DNA from 2 places in the Paenibacillus sp. FSL R5-192 genome. Region 2 is predicted to be linked to the other one. Evidence: riboswitches for the same ligand, from Rfam matches in the RefSeq annotation. Region 2 holds a riboswitch; the other holds the start of a gene.

Region 1 (7,653 bases), on a different contig from region 2:
GAGAACAGAGCCACGATAATGCCTGCAACCCATGTCCCTACCGCAGGTGTCTGACTCTTGCCACTAACTTTGGAAAAGACCGGAGACAGCAGTCCGTCACGAGACATGGAATAGAGCAGACGTGTCTGACCATACATCATGACCAGCAATACGGTCGTAATGCCGGCAATCGCTCCAAGAGATACAATCCAGGACAATCCCTTCAATTGAACAAATTCAAATGCAAACGCAACTGGATCACTTACATTCAACATGTTATAAGGCACAATCCCTGTGAGGATCAATGATACAACAATGTAGAGAACGGTACAGATTGCCAGTGACGCAATAATTCCAATCGGCAAATCCCGTTGTGGCTGCTTAACTTCTTCTGCCGCTGTGGAGACCGCATCAAATCCGATGTAGGCAAAAAATACCGTCGCTGCTCCAGCTGTTACACCTGAGATACCAAAAGGCAAAAATGGCTGCCAGTTGGTTGGCTCTACATAGAAGACTCCCACACCAATGAAGATCAACACCACGATAATTTTAATCGCTACCATGATGCCGTTCGCACGAGCCGCTTCCTTCACCCCTCGGGTAAGCAGAAAAGTGATAATTAACGTAATGACCGCAGCTGTGATGTCAAAATAGGTTCCCTTTTCCGGGCTAAACGCACTCGTTAGCGCATGGGGTAACTCCAGTCCGAATCCGGACAATAACGTTTGGAAATATCCAGACCATCCGCTGGCTACCGCCGCACTTGCGAATCCATACTCCAATATCAGATCCCATCCCAGAATCCAGGCAATCACTTCGCCAAAAGCCGTATAGCTATACGTGTACGCACTACCCGATGCCGGTATGCTTGATGCAAATTCCGAGTAACATAATGCCGCGAATGCACATATGATACCTGCCAGCAAAAATGACAGTACAAGTCCCGGGCCGGCATACGTTGCGGCAGCTACACCAGTCAACACAAAAATCCCTGTGCCGATAATGGCACCTACCCCGAGTGTGGTTAAGTCCAACGGACCGAGCGCCCGTTTCAATGCACTGCTGTTATCGCCCACGGAGGCAATTGGTTTTTTACGAAATAATGAAGATCGTTGTTTGTTCTCATGCATAGTCATGTTCCTCTCGTCATGAATCTTGAATGTGCTATGGATGTAGCAGCGATTGGATGGCTTCCCATCTGTTCTATGAAAAAGTCGTTTGTTCTATCTTATCGATCACCTATAAAAACCTATCGAATTCTACACGTTATCGCGTTGCTTGGTTAAATTTATTTTTGTAGATCACTTATTTTGTTCTTTTTCCGCGAAATTTATCATGATCTGTTGCACGTGGTTGAATATGAAAATGGATTTAAAACAAAACTGCGTATAATTTATATTATGCGCAGTTTTTATGAGCCTTAATTTTCGTGAAAAACACCTTATAATCCCTGTTATCCGAAGTCAAGAAAAAGAGAGCTCTTTTCGTCTTTTTCTGCTGTCCCTTCCTACCTTATCCTGTCTAATTCCACGATATGAAGGCACGTAAAAGAGCCACATATCATTATGCGGCCCTTTATTTCTTGCTATAGGTAGAGGTGTATATAAAAATACGAACTGACTTCATTTCAGGTTTTTATGAAAAAGTAAATTATGAGAACGTAATTCTCTCCGCGTCCGACATCCGGTATTGGGTTAACAAATAATCTTTGCTCTGCATCGCCGCATGACGAATCGCATCCAGATCAACATTCAACAGCTTACCCTCTCGCTTCACGAGTCTACCTGCCACAAAGACCGTATCCACGTTGGATGGATTGGCAAATTGCACAACAGCGCCGATTGGATCATGAACGGGGAACATATTCAGATCGGTGGTACGAATCATGATCAGATCCGCTTCTTTCCCTGGGGTCAACGTACCCACCTTTTGCTCCAATCCCAACGCTTGGGCACCAGCTGAAGTTGCAAATCTCAGCACTTGGCTGGACTGCAAGTTCAACTCACCAGGCATCTCACCCTGCTGCAAAAGTTGTTCATTGGCTCTGGATCGTTCAGCTTGAAGTGCAAACTTCATCTGCGAGAACATATCTCCGCCTGTAGACGTCACCACATCTACACCAAGTGTAGGTGTTCCCCCATGTTCAAGAAAATAGCCGGTGGCCGGATATCCATGACCCATCATCATTTCAACCTCAGGTGTGACCGACAAGGAAGCGCCGCTATCTGCCAGCATTTTGTATTCATCCATGCCCATGGTGTTACCATGAACGATATTCACCCGTGGACTTAAGAGTCCCGCTTCGTACAAGTGACTGATCGAGCGATCCGCAGATCCCCAACTGCCAAATCCGGCATGCATGGAACAGATCGCATCCAGTTCTTGTGCTAGCTCGATCTCTTTCACGGTTGTATCCCAATGACTGAACTCCGGACCACGAATGGCAAGCCCATAAGTAAGCAATTGATCCCGTGATGAAAAATAACGTTCTTTGACTCTTCTCACATCATTATTCGAATACGTGAGTTGACTATCCCGATTCCAGTAGTCCGTCTCACCAGGGACTCCGTGAGCAAATACCGCCCGAATGCCAGCATCCTGAAGTCCACGAATCAGTTCATCCGTATGGTCAGGGGAATATGGCATGCTCCAATCCATTACTGTCGTCACTCCTGCGTTAAGCGCTTCCAAGGAACCGAGCAGGTTGGCAATATAACTATCTTGTGGGCGGAGCTTGCTTCCCATCGCACCATAATAGAGATTTTGCAAATAAACTGGCAAGGACCAGTTGGTTCCAGCTGTTTTGACAAGTGATTCCCACATATGCCGATGCGTGTCCACCAGCCCAGGCATAATAATCATCGATGAAGCATCAATGATCTCCGCATCCGGAATATCCAGGTCGGGCTGAACCGCCATGATCAGTGAATCCTGAATCAAAACGTCCGCCCTCTTATACTGTCCAATTTTAGCATCCATCGACAACACACAGCCATTTTTCAACAGATAACTTGTCCGCACAAGAAACATCTCCCATCTATTTTGGTTTGAAAGACGATCACATCCTGCTTACGAATCCGTACTGCTTCTGACTATTTTTTCGCTAGTATATATACATTATATAGTTATTGTTAGTATTTATCAATTTTGGGATTTACGTTTCGCCCGAAATCTTCTGACCTTCATCAGATTGCCACACATCTTATCATCACAGTACTTCTGTGTTCTGCTTCGGGTATCATCATAGAACATCCAGCGACAATCCGAATTATCACAGATCCGGATCCTGCCGCCTTCTCCCTCTACCAAAGTCAAAGCAAAGTCAGCAGCTACCTCAGCCATAACCTGACTCCAATGTGCTTCTACAGCTACCAGTTGGAGTTTCAGTTCCTGATCAATTGTAGTCAATGTTCTTCTCACATGCCCTGCTTCCATAACGCCGTTCAACCATTGTTTTTCTATATCCGTTAATGATGCTCCAGAAGATAAGCGGGCTCCAAGAGCTATCAATTCATTCCTGAAATTTCTCATCGACAACTCATTTTCTGGAGATGCAGGGACAGAAGCGTTAAGTTGCCATCGTTCCAGAAAATCTTGCTGCCAGCTCGCCTTCCCAAGCCTGTCCTCCGATCGATCTCCCCCACGCCAATCGTGATAATCGCTGTTTACAAAATCGGTCCATAACCTGTCCATATATACCTCCGTTTATTGTAACCATCTAATTAAACAAAGAAGGTTACAACTCATCTTTGATGTGTTATATTAAGTGTAACCTCATTAATTAGTTTTAGCTAGTTACATCACCTATCACAATTATACGCAAGGAGGAAAAGGCAATGACGAACACAACAGCACTAGATGTGTTACTTATTCAAAAGGATGATACTTGGGATCAATGTAATTGGATTGTACCTTTGTCGAAATCCTTGGAGGGCCTTACAGCAGAACAAGCAGCCTGGATTCCACCCTCAGGGGGATTAAGCATCTGGCAGTTGGTTAACCATATGTATTATTACAACCATCGCTTATTATGTCGCATGCAAGGTAAGGAGCCTACCCTTCCTGCTGTAGACTCCAATGAATACACATTTGGGAATCCGGGAGATGCAACGGATGCCGCTGGTTGGAATACACTGATGCAGGGTACAACTCGATTAGCCCAGCAGTTGCGAGATCAATTAGCTGCACTACAAGAGTCTGATCTTGAAGCCGCATATATGGACTCCGAAGAGAAATGGGCACACGAACTGGCTCGCTGGGTACTCCATGATGCGTATCACGCAGGTCAGATCGTGCTCCTTCGCAGACAGCAAGGAAGCTGGAAAATCGTTTTCTAAAAATAATGCTTGAACTGCTAGCGCTTACAGGAATAAGATGAACTTATTAATGTTACAGCTTGTTCAACACACTATATAATTGAATAGGATCTTCGGGGTAGGGTGCAATTCCCAACCGGCGGTGATGTTCTTCGGAACCAGCCCGCGACTCGCTAATTGTTCTTAACGAAGGACATTCAGCGACTGACTTGGTGTGAATCCAAGGCCGACGGTACAGTCCGGATGAGAGAAGATCAACACATTGACATGCCGTTCACGGGAAGGCCTCTTTCCTGACGCATGTCCTTGGATGAGCCCCCGTTTATTTGGTATATACCAAAACGGGGGCTTTTGTCGATTTTGCCAACTGAAGATTCCGTGTTCTGACGAAGGAGTCCTGAATATGGAAAAGACATCAGCAGCATCAACGGTTTACCGCAAGGAACGAAGTAATACCGGATTCTGGCTTGTAGTTCTCGGCGCCGCCTTATGGGGTGTCGACCCACTCTTCCGCATTATTTTGCTAAATACGATGACCTCCACGCAGATTGTACTGGTGGAACATATCATCGTCAGTCTTATTGCCATTCCCGTGCTGTGGAAATTTCGGGCTGATCTGAAAAACCTGCGCGCTCGCCACTGGATTGCCGTGATTTTTATCTCATGGGGAGGATCAGCACTCGCAACGGTATTGTTCACCATGGCACTAACACATAACGATCCGAATACTGTGCTTTTATTGCAAAAAATGCAGCCACTCTTCGCTATCTTGCTGGCTAAACTGTTATTAAAAGAAACGTTGCCACGTCGCTTCGGTGGATTGTTCTTCATTGCATTAGCAGGAACGTACCTGCTTACATTTGGCTTCACATTGCCATTAGGTAACTGGGACAACTGGATTCATGCCGGAAGCTTGTTATCCCTTGGGGCTGCTGCCTTATGGGGAGGTTCAACCGTTATGGGACGATTGATGCTGGGTCAGGCGCGTTACGAAACCGTCACCTCTCTTCGTTTTGTCGTTGCTCTCCCGCTCCTGATCTTTATGACGTGGAACGAAGGTGCGGCATGGACGTTTCCGTCCGGAACGGGTGAACAGACCGCTGTCATCCTCAACATTCTCGGTCAGGCATTGTTACCAGGTTTGCTCAGTCTTCTGTTGTATTACAAAGGTTTGTCGTCAACCAAAGCTTCTGTTGCAACACTCGCAGAACTTAGCTTCCCGATGGCGGGTGTGTTGGTGAACTGGATTGCTTTCCGTACACTGATTACATGGGAGCAGTTGCTTGGTTTTATTCTGATCTGGGTGGCCCTCTTCGCCATTTCCAGACAGCAGGAAAGATCATCAACTGCGGCCGATGCTGCACCAAAGCTGCGTACAGAATAAGTAGATATATCTGAGGTTCACATATAAACAAATAGTCAAATATAAAATAAAACCATTGCACATCAAATTAGATGAGCAGTGGTTTTTTTATTTCCATGACTCGATATTACTCGTTCATTTTCTCACTTAGCAATATGAGCTATTGACCCTGTGCTTTATTTCTATATCGCAAATGCAAATACTCCCCTCTTTCCCTCCAACCTCATAACGAATATCCATATCATCGCACTACGATTCTTCTATGTTTTGTCTTTTGTCTAATCCGGTGGTACGATGACATATGGAATAAACAGATGAATTATATTCAGAGAGGAACGATCATAATGTCTTCATTCTCATATACCTCCTACGACGCCGTAGGTTTGGCTGAACTGATCCGATCCCGGGAAGTATCCCCGGTTGAAATGCTTGAAGCGGCGTTTGCACGCCTTGAAGAAGTGAATCCGCAACTTAATGCGGTTATTCGTACATATGAATCTCGTGCACGGGAGGAAGCCGGTTTGGTTCGACCTGGAGAACAACCTTTTGCCGGTGTTCCCCTGCTCCTGAAAGATATTTCGCAATCCTTGGAAGGTGAATTTCTGACTTCAGGCTCCCGTTTGTTCAGCGAGCATCGTGCATTACGCAATTCCAATTTTGTCACTCGACTCCGTGATGCAGGCTTTATCTTCATAGGACATACCAATACGCCTGAATTTGGTTTAAAAAATATTACCGAGCCCCGTCTTCATGGTCCCACTCGCAATCCATGGAATATCAATCACTCCCCGGGTGGTTCAAGTGGTGGTGCCGCTGCTGCTGTAGCTTCGGGTATTGTTCCTCTTGCCGGAGCCAGTGACGGAGGAGGTTCGATTCGTATCCCGGCTTCCTTTAGCGGATTGTTTGGATTGAAGCCAACCCGCGGGCGCACACCTGTAGGACCGGGAGTTGGTCGTCAATGGCAAGGCGCATCGATTGATTTTGCCCTCTCTCGCTCGGTTCGGGACAGTGCTGCATTGCTTGATACGTTACAAGTCATTCAGCCCGAAGCTGCGTTCCATGCTCCACTCTTTCCAGGCAGTTACTTGGCTGATATGAGCTATCCACATCAACGCAAACTGAAAATTGCATACACAACGGATTCGCCCGTGGGAACACCTGTCAGCGCAGAAGCCAAAGAGTCTGTATACAAGCTCGTTCGCTGGTTGGAAGATCAAGGTCATCATGTTGAAGAAAAACTGAGTCCAGTCAATGGAGTTCGGTTGATGGAGAACTATTACATGATGAACAGTGGTGAGATGGCCGCGATGATCTCTTCCATGGAACGATCCATGGGCCGGGCTCTGACCTCAGATGATATGGAGATTGAATCTTGGGTTCTGGCTGAAGCAGGCAAAAAGGTGTCCGCTGCGGAATTTGTACATAGCTTAGCTGAATGGGATGTAGCTGCAGCCCAGATGTCCACTTTGTTCGAGCGTTATGACTTCTACGTCACACCTGTTAATGCTTTTCCTGCGCCTAAGATTGGTGAATTAACACCTCATGACGAACAGATCCGTAATCTGATGCAAATTAGTGAATTGGACAAGACCCAGCAGCAGCAACTCATTTATGAAATGTTTGAGCCAAGTCTTACGTATACACCGTTCACCCAGCTTGCAAATCTGACAGGTCAGCCTGCGATAAGTGTACCTCTGCATATGACACCTGAAGGGTTGCCAATGGGCGTTCAAGTGATGGCAACCAAGGGACGCGAAGATTGGTTATTACATCTGGCTGGACAGCTTGAACAATCAGACCTCTGGATCGGGATGAGAGGTAATCCACTATTTCCAGCATAAAGACGTATTATGTGGTGTGTTAAATTTACCATTGGATGTTCCTGCCTGAGTACAGAGTGCATCGCCATAACAGTGCATGAAAGCATCATCTGCTCCGCATACTGAAAGCAAACAGTAGCGGAGGAATGTAACAGATGAATACAAATCAGCGCCA
Region 2 (7,653 bases):
CCAAAGCGATAAAATCGCCTTCATTCTCCCGATCTTCATCATCCACAACAATGACGGGTTTACCACGCATGAGATCATATATGGCTTCTTCTATTGTGTCCAGAATGGATTGTTCTGACATTGGTCCACCTCCAGTTAATTTCTGTTCTCTATTTATGCAAATCCGTGATTGGAGAGAAAATCTTCACTGATACTGCGCGGCTTGCCAGCACCAGTCTCCCGATGTCCTCTCCCATACTGGAGCAGATGATCCACATATTTGCCCAAAATATCGCATTCGATATTAATGGTATCCCCTGTCTTTTTCACATTTAGTACAGTTTCACCAATGGTATGCGGGATAATGGAAACCGTGAATGCGGTATCCGATGTATGGACAACGGTCAAGCTAATGCCATCCAGTGTAACCGATCCTTTGGGGATCAGATATTTGAACAACTGGTGATCATCAGGCTTGATCTCAAACACAATTGCATTCTGATCACGTGTTATACTGCCAATCACTCCAGTACCATCGACATGACCCTGAACGATATGTCCGCCAAAACGACCGCCTGATTGCATGGCCCGCTCCAGATTAACTTTACTGCCAGATTGCAGCTGACTGAGATTGGTATGGCGATAGGTTTCAGGCATTACATCGGCGGTAAAACCTCCACCTTCGAGCGTTGTCGCAGTTAAGCACACGCCGTTCACTGCTACACTATCACCAATCTTCAGATCGTCCATGATGGCGGAAGCTCCGATATTCAGGACCATCGCTTCGCCTTTCCGACCAATACGCCGGATCTGACCGACTTCTTCCACCAAACCGGTAAACATGCTGCCGCCTCCCTTTTTCAAGTTATAAAGAACCTAACTTTCTACTTTCAAATCCATTTATTTATTCAGGCCACACCGGAATACCACCAATGCTGATATTATCTCCAACTTGTTCGATCTCCAACTGATTCAATTGAATCGCCTGATTCATACGTTCCACACCCTCGAAGCGGAAGCTTCCAGGTGTATCATAACCGCCTACAATCTTCGGAGCGATAAACATGAGCAGTCGATCGACCAACCTTGCCTCCAGCATGGCTCCATTCAAGGTGCCTCCACCTTCAAGCAAAATTGAACCAATGTCACGCTCACCCAACTTGCTAAGTCCGTTTAACAGATCCACGCGTGGTCCAGGACCACAGCGTATAATTTCGACGCCGTAGGCTTCCAAACGTTCAGCAACTTCAGGACTGGCTTCGTCTGTTGTCAGCACCCATGTTGGAGCAAGACCATCCTTAACCATTTTGGCACCTACGGGGAGACGTAACTTGGAATCCACTACAATGCGCACTGGACTAATGCCTTCGACTTGCAAACGGGTTGTAAGTTCCGGATTATCGGCGATTACCGTGTCGACGCCAACCATGATTCCCTGGTGACGATGACGAAGGGCATGCACAATCTCACGAGCGGGCTCGTTAGAGATCCACTTGCTGTCTCCGCTGCGAGTAGCAATTTTGCCATCCAGAGTAGTAGCCGTTTTCAGTGTCACGAAAGGTAGACCCGTTGTGATAAATTTAATGAACTTTTCATTCATGCGTCTTCCACGCTCACGCAGTACGCCAACTTCAACTTCAATGCCTTGTTGACGAAGCATGCTTATACCCCTGCCGGATACTTGCGGATTTGGATCTTCACAACATACCACAACACGTTTCACCTTTTCATGAATCAGGCGTTCACTACAAGGTGGCGTCTTGCCATAATGACTACAAGGCTCAAGTGTAACGTATACCGTACTTCCCTCTGCATCACTGCCTGCCATGTTAAGTGCATGCACCTCTGCATGACCGGTCCCACGTTTCAGATGGCTTCCCAGGCCTACAATACGACCCTCTTTCACAACTACACATCCAACGACCGGATTAATCCCCGTCTGTCCCTGTGCTCGTTCCGCCATATCCAATGCCAGTGCCATATAAAATTCATCATTGATCATTTCCAAATCCGTTCACCCCGCGGTTTAAAGTCTTGTTTATTAAAAAATCCCCGTCGAACAATCAGTTCGATGGGGATGATGAGAGACAAATGTCACCAGCAGGAGTGAAATGGATACAGCACGCCAACACTTTGCCCAAAACTTCATTTCGGGCAAGTGAAAATAGACACATACCTTAATGAACATCATTTACAGGTAAAGAGCTTTTATAGTGCGGCATATGTATGGAACTGTCCGGCGTATCCGGATCTTCCCTGCACAGTGCAAGACATCATAAAATCGTGACTGTGCAGCAATACTCCTGCTGAATGCAAACCTGTTAGGTCTGCACCTCTCCTTCTCCCATCCAGACTATACTGTCGGTTCTGGAATTACACCAGATCAGCCATCTGCCAATGGCAGACAGGTCACGGACTTTGCATCAAGTGCTGAACACATAGGTCCTTACACTTCCTGCATCACCGCCGGTAGGGAATTGCACCCTGCCCTGAAGGATTGCTTTCGTTATTACTTGGATGTTAGCACTTTAATGCCAAAAAATCAATTGTTTTTTGTTCCTTTTTGTCACATACTAACTTTTAATAAGCTAAGAAACAACAAAAAACCGCTTCCTCTCAAGGAGGCACGGTTTTTGTTTGGAGACACATTTCACATCCATCGTATCAGTCTACATATCAGGAAAACACCAGCTCGCCATATGCTTTAATTCTTTGGCATTATGGAATGGAGTGCGGTCAGGTTCTTGCAGGGGCGAAGTCGGAAGCGGGAACTCTCTTGCCACCCTTCTGACCCAACTTGTTGAATCGATCGCAATAGCCGAGCATTTCCAGCGTCCATTCGCTCTCGGTCGAAACGTCCCATGCAAATCTGCTTTTCCCGGCATCTCTGGAAAGACACCATCCAGATATTCGACGATGACACGCTTGTCTCTGACTTCATGACAGTATACAGTCACCCATACACCTTCCCGGACGCGAACAGCATACACATCTCCAGACTGTACCTCCCCGGTACCTGCATCAGGTGATGCCTTTGGTACTTTTCCGCGAACACTTCTCTTCTTCTCCAATGCCCCTAAGATCGTGTCCTTTAGAGCTGGACTCTCATCAGGCTTATCCGCAAGTGATATGTTATTCAGATCAAAATCATGAAATATCTTGTTCAGGTTGTTCTCATTAATTCCAACAGATGAGTCCCACCACGCCAGAGGGGCCTGTACTTCCACCCGCACATTGGGGCGTGCGTCACGCTGCATGTAAGAGGTGAATTCCGTGATCATTCCAGGATGTTCCGGCGTATCCAATATGCCAATCAGAGCTAACGTCTCAAGCAAATCACGGTAGGCATATTCCTTCTGTGTAGGCAAAAGACGTTCCTTCTTGAGCGCTACTGCTGCCTTGCTGTAACGTGTTTTGGGAGGTAATTCGCGCAGCACTGTTAACACCGCACGGAATGTCCAGCGGTCGTACTCATTGGGTATTGGAAACTCCTGCGCGGCAGCCAGCTCCCGAAGTGCCAACACATATCCAAAAGGATCACCGTCCAACGGGGTTCCATTGGTCATCCGCCAATACCATTGCAGCGTTGTGTCGGTTGCTTGATCTACACTTAATCCGCAGATCTTACAAGTGTTCGAAGATGGATATGGCGTATGTTCATGGCTTGGCATACTGCTCGCAATAAGCTTGCCCGTAAGCAACGAACGCCAGATCATGGGTGCTGACCACAAAGAGGATACAAAGGCCTGCGCTGCATCATTGATCGTCCATTGATTCGCAACTTTTTTCAGCTCAGTAATCGTTTCATCATGTTGCGGACGTACAAATCGATTCGGTTCATGCCCGGCTGCCTCAAGCGCTTCTCGATCCTTTACCGATAGACTTTCCGGAACGACATGGCGCGATGCCTGCAGTTCTTCATCCCACAACGTGCGCTCACTATAAATTTGTTTTAACAAGCTTAGCTGAGTAACCATATCCAAGGTTTTATTCATCCTTTCTAATTATGGATCTCGAATACGTGACATATGAAAAATAAAAAAAGTGCTTCTATAAAAGAAGCACTTCATGTTTGGATCCAGTTAAGGTGAAGGTATTAAGCTTCTACAACTTCAACAGTTTCCATTTTGTCTTTACCTTCTAAAGCGTCCACGAACTCCATACCTTTAGTTACTTTACCAAATACAGTATGTTGTCCATCCAAATGTGGTTGCGGTTGGTAGCAGATGTAGAACTGGCTTCCACCTGTGTTACGGCCAGCATGTGCCATAGCAAGTGTTCCGCGCTCATGTTTGTTCGGGTTAATTTCACAGTTGATTGTGTAACCTGGGCCACCTGCACCGGAACCGTTAGGGCATCCGCCTTGAGCTACAAAGCCCGGGATAACGCGGTGGAATGTAAGACCATTGTAGAAACCGGAATTAGCCAGTTTCTCAAAGTTTGCTACTGTGTTTGGAGCTTCTTGATCGAACAGATCGATCAGAACTTCTCCGCCGTTTGCCAATTTAATTTTCGCTTGTTTCGCCATATGTAAATGACTCCTTTCGTATTGACCATCGTTAATGGTGCCAGAACGCATGACCCTGGGCAAAGCATTACAGCACTTTTCTTAGTGTACACCGAAAATGTCTGGATCGCAAAAAAAACGGCAACTTTTTTCATGATTTAGCTCCAATACGCAAAAAGCAGACGAAAAAGGAAGTTCCTTTTTCATCTGCTTCAACTGCAAAATCCCTATATCTTGAATAATGCAGAAACGCATTATCTTTTGACGAATTAGCGAGTAACTGGCTGTTTTCCAATGCGCGCAGGTACCAGGTCATTCTGGATGATATCTTGATACGTCTCACGGCGTACCACGACATCCCCTTGACCGTCTTTGACAAAGACAACGGCTGGACGACGAATCCGGTTGTAGTTGCTCGCCATGGAGTAGTTATACGCACCTGTGCAAGCTACAGCGAGTAGGTCGCCACTTTCCACTTTTGGCAGGTCCAGATCCCAGATCAACATATCGCCACTCTCGCAACATTTACCCGCAACAGATACTGTTTCCTGAGCAGCCTCATTCGCACGATTGGCAAGCACAGCTTCATACTTGGATTCATACAAAGCAGGACGTGGGTTATCGGTCATACCACCATCAACGGCAACGTATTTACGCACGCCTGGAATGTCTTTGCTAGTTCCAACAGTATACAGCGTTGTTCCCGCTTCACCCACGATGCTGCGGCCTGGTTCAACCCAGATCTCAGGTACGGCATAGCCGATTTGGGCAAAATGATTTTTAACGGCGTCTGTAATAGCCTTCACGTATTGTGCAACTTCAAGCGGCGTATCTCCATCGATATAACGGATTCCGAATCCACCACCAAGGTTAACCACTTTGAAAGCAACATTAAGACGCTCATATACACTTGCTGCAAATTCAGCAACACGTTGAACCGCCATCTGGAAGCCTTCAACTTCGAAGATCTGGGAACCGATGTGGGAATGCACACCGAGCAATACCAGGTTAGACTGCTTGGAAGCCAAGTCAATCGCTTCAAATGCTGTACCATTGCCGATATCAAATCCAAATTTCGAATCCGTTTGACCTGTGGAAATATATTCATGCGTATGTGCCTCAACACCAGGCGTCACACGAAGCAAAATGTTTACTTTACGATTTTTGTCCGCTGCTACAGCCTGCAACAGATGCAATTCATTGAAGTTATCAACAACAAAACATCCAATCTCTGCATCAAGAGCCATTTCGATCTCTTCCAGCGTTTTGTTGTTACCGTGGAAGTGAATGCGCTCAGCCGGGAATCCTGCTTGCAGTGCAGTAAACAGTTCACCGTCAGATACGACATCCAGGGAAAGTCCTTCTTCAGCTGCAAGGGCACACATCGCCATTACACAGAATGCTTTACTTGCGTAAGCAACCTGGAAGCCCAATCCGGAAGCACGGAATGCTTCCATGTACTCTCTGCAACGCTCGCGAACCAATTGCTCGTCCACAACGTACAGGGGAGTTCCAAACTGTTCTTTCAGATCTGTTGCATCAACTCCGCCAATCTCCAGATGTCCTTGCGCATTTATTTTACTTGTACCATGTAAATACATAATCTGCATTCCTCACTTTTTATATACTGGAACAATTGATATTCCAATGATTTTACACCAGTATATCAAATTAGGCAGCGAGATGAATGGATTTTTCGGAAGATCATTTGTGTTTTTTACTTTTTTGCAGTTCTCCGTCCGGATCATCGGACATTTTGGTGTTGTCACGGGTTTTATTGAATGATGGACGTTTTTTATTTTCCAGTAGCGGAAGCCGGAATAAAAAGTTGCCCAGGGCCTTTGCATTAAACGGTATAAAAGGCCAGAGATACGAAGAATTGTACGACCGGTGAACGGTGAGCGCCAATATGAGTAATGTACAGCCCACGACCAAACCCGGAACCTTGAATATTGCAACAGCGACTAGCAGAACCAGCCTGACCAGCCTATTGGCGAGACCCAATTCGTAACTTGGCGTGGCAAACATACCGATGGCTGCGATGGCCATATAGAGCACAACCTCATTGACAAAGTATCCTGTTTTCACCGCGATATCCCCGACTAGAATGGCCGCGATTAAGCCCATGGCCGATGCCAGAGGTGTAGGCGTATGGACCGCTGCCATACGTAATAAATCGACGCCCAGTTCGATCAGTAGAAACTGTAGAATCAGCGGTAGCTTTACATTTTCCTGCGGACCAATGAAGTCAAGTCCCATCGGTTTAATCGAAGGGTCAATAACCATCAGAAGCCATAGTGGTAGCAAAAACAACGAGATGAGAATCCCTGCAAAACGCACCCATCGTAAATACGTCCCCATCAAGGCGGTCTGTCTGTTCTCCTCCGCATGTTCACACAGGTCAAAGAAGGTCGTAGGCAGAATCATCACACTCGGGGAAGTGTCTACAAAAATGACAACTCGTCCTTCCAACAAATGAGAAGCTGTAACATCTGGTCGCTCGGAATATCGAACGAGTGGGAACGGATTCCATCCCTTGTTGATAATCGCTTCCTCCAGCTGTTTATCGGCTGCGGGAATACCATCGATATCTACTCGCTGAATTTTTTCACGAACTGAATCGACCTGCACTTTATCCACAATATCATCAATATACACCACGCAGACATCGGTTTGTGTTCTCCGCCCTACCTGCATAATCTCAAACTTCAGTCCCGGGTCGCGTATTCTGCGACGCACCAGGGTCACGTTAGTCAGGAGTGTTTCGGTAAAGCCGTCTCTGGAACCTCGGACTACCCTTTCCAAGGAAGGTTCTTCGGGTGAACGTACTGGATAACTCCGGGTATCCATAATTAAGACCGAGCGATCTCCTTCAACGAACATTGCGCTCATACCGGTAAGGACCTTGTTGATGACAGCACTCATCTTCTCGACTTTTTCCACCTGAATGTGGGGAATGTAACATTCAAAATAGGATTTGAGTGCATGTCCTGAGACGTCATCCGGCGTGAGATAGGTTAATCTTTTCAAGACTTCAAGCAAAATCTCATCCTTGGCGAAGCCGGTGATCATCAGCAATCCAACGTGCTTACCACCTAGGACCATTTCCCTCATATTCACGTCGAACGATTCTCCAAGCCCCAGTACCTGTTGCAGTGTATATCTAT

What was found. A riboswitch is a leader RNA that binds a small molecule or an ion and turns the genes downstream of it on or off. The one in region 2 is predicted to bind FMN.
Region 1: linked by a shared signal. The riboswitch ahead of C161_RS26365 (DMT family transporter) and the one ahead of ribD (bifunctional diaminohydroxyphosphoribosylaminopyrimidine deaminase/5-amino-6-(5-phosphoribosylamino)uracil reductase RibD) in region 2 are both predicted to bind FMN.

What each region holds. Positions count from the first base shown of each region.
Region 1 is NZ_ASPR01000049.1:253,290-260,942, forward strand. It holds gene C161_RS26345 (amino acid permease) at 1-1,109, opposite strand, end outside; gene C161_RS26350 (amidohydrolase family protein) at 1,630-3,000, opposite strand; gene C161_RS26355 (CGNR zinc finger domain-containing protein) at 3,121-3,672, opposite strand; gene C161_RS26360 (DinB family protein) at 3,816-4,316, shown strand; FMN riboswitch at 4,401-4,554, shown strand; gene C161_RS26365 (DMT family transporter) at 4,699-5,679, shown strand; gene C161_RS26370 (amidase) at 6,003-7,499, shown strand; gene C161_RS26375 (DUF1989 domain-containing protein) at 7,634-7,653, shown strand, end outside.
Region 2 is NZ_ASPR01000042.1:65,217-72,869, forward strand. It holds gene C161_RS20130 (bifunctional 3,4-dihydroxy-2-butanone-4-phosphate synthase/GTP cyclohydrolase II) at 1-121, opposite strand, end outside; gene ribE (riboflavin synthase) at 154-822, opposite strand; gene ribD (bifunctional diaminohydroxyphosphoribosylaminopyrimidine deaminase/5-amino-6-(5-phosphoribosylamino)uracil reductase RibD) at 884-1,987, opposite strand; FMN riboswitch at 2,312-2,480, opposite strand; gene C161_RS20145 (hypothetical protein) at 2,649-3,938, opposite strand; gene C161_RS20150 (peptidylprolyl isomerase) at 4,076-4,507, opposite strand; gene lysA (diaminopimelate decarboxylase) at 4,756-6,087, opposite strand; gene C161_RS20160 (spore germination protein) at 6,191-7,653, opposite strand, start outside.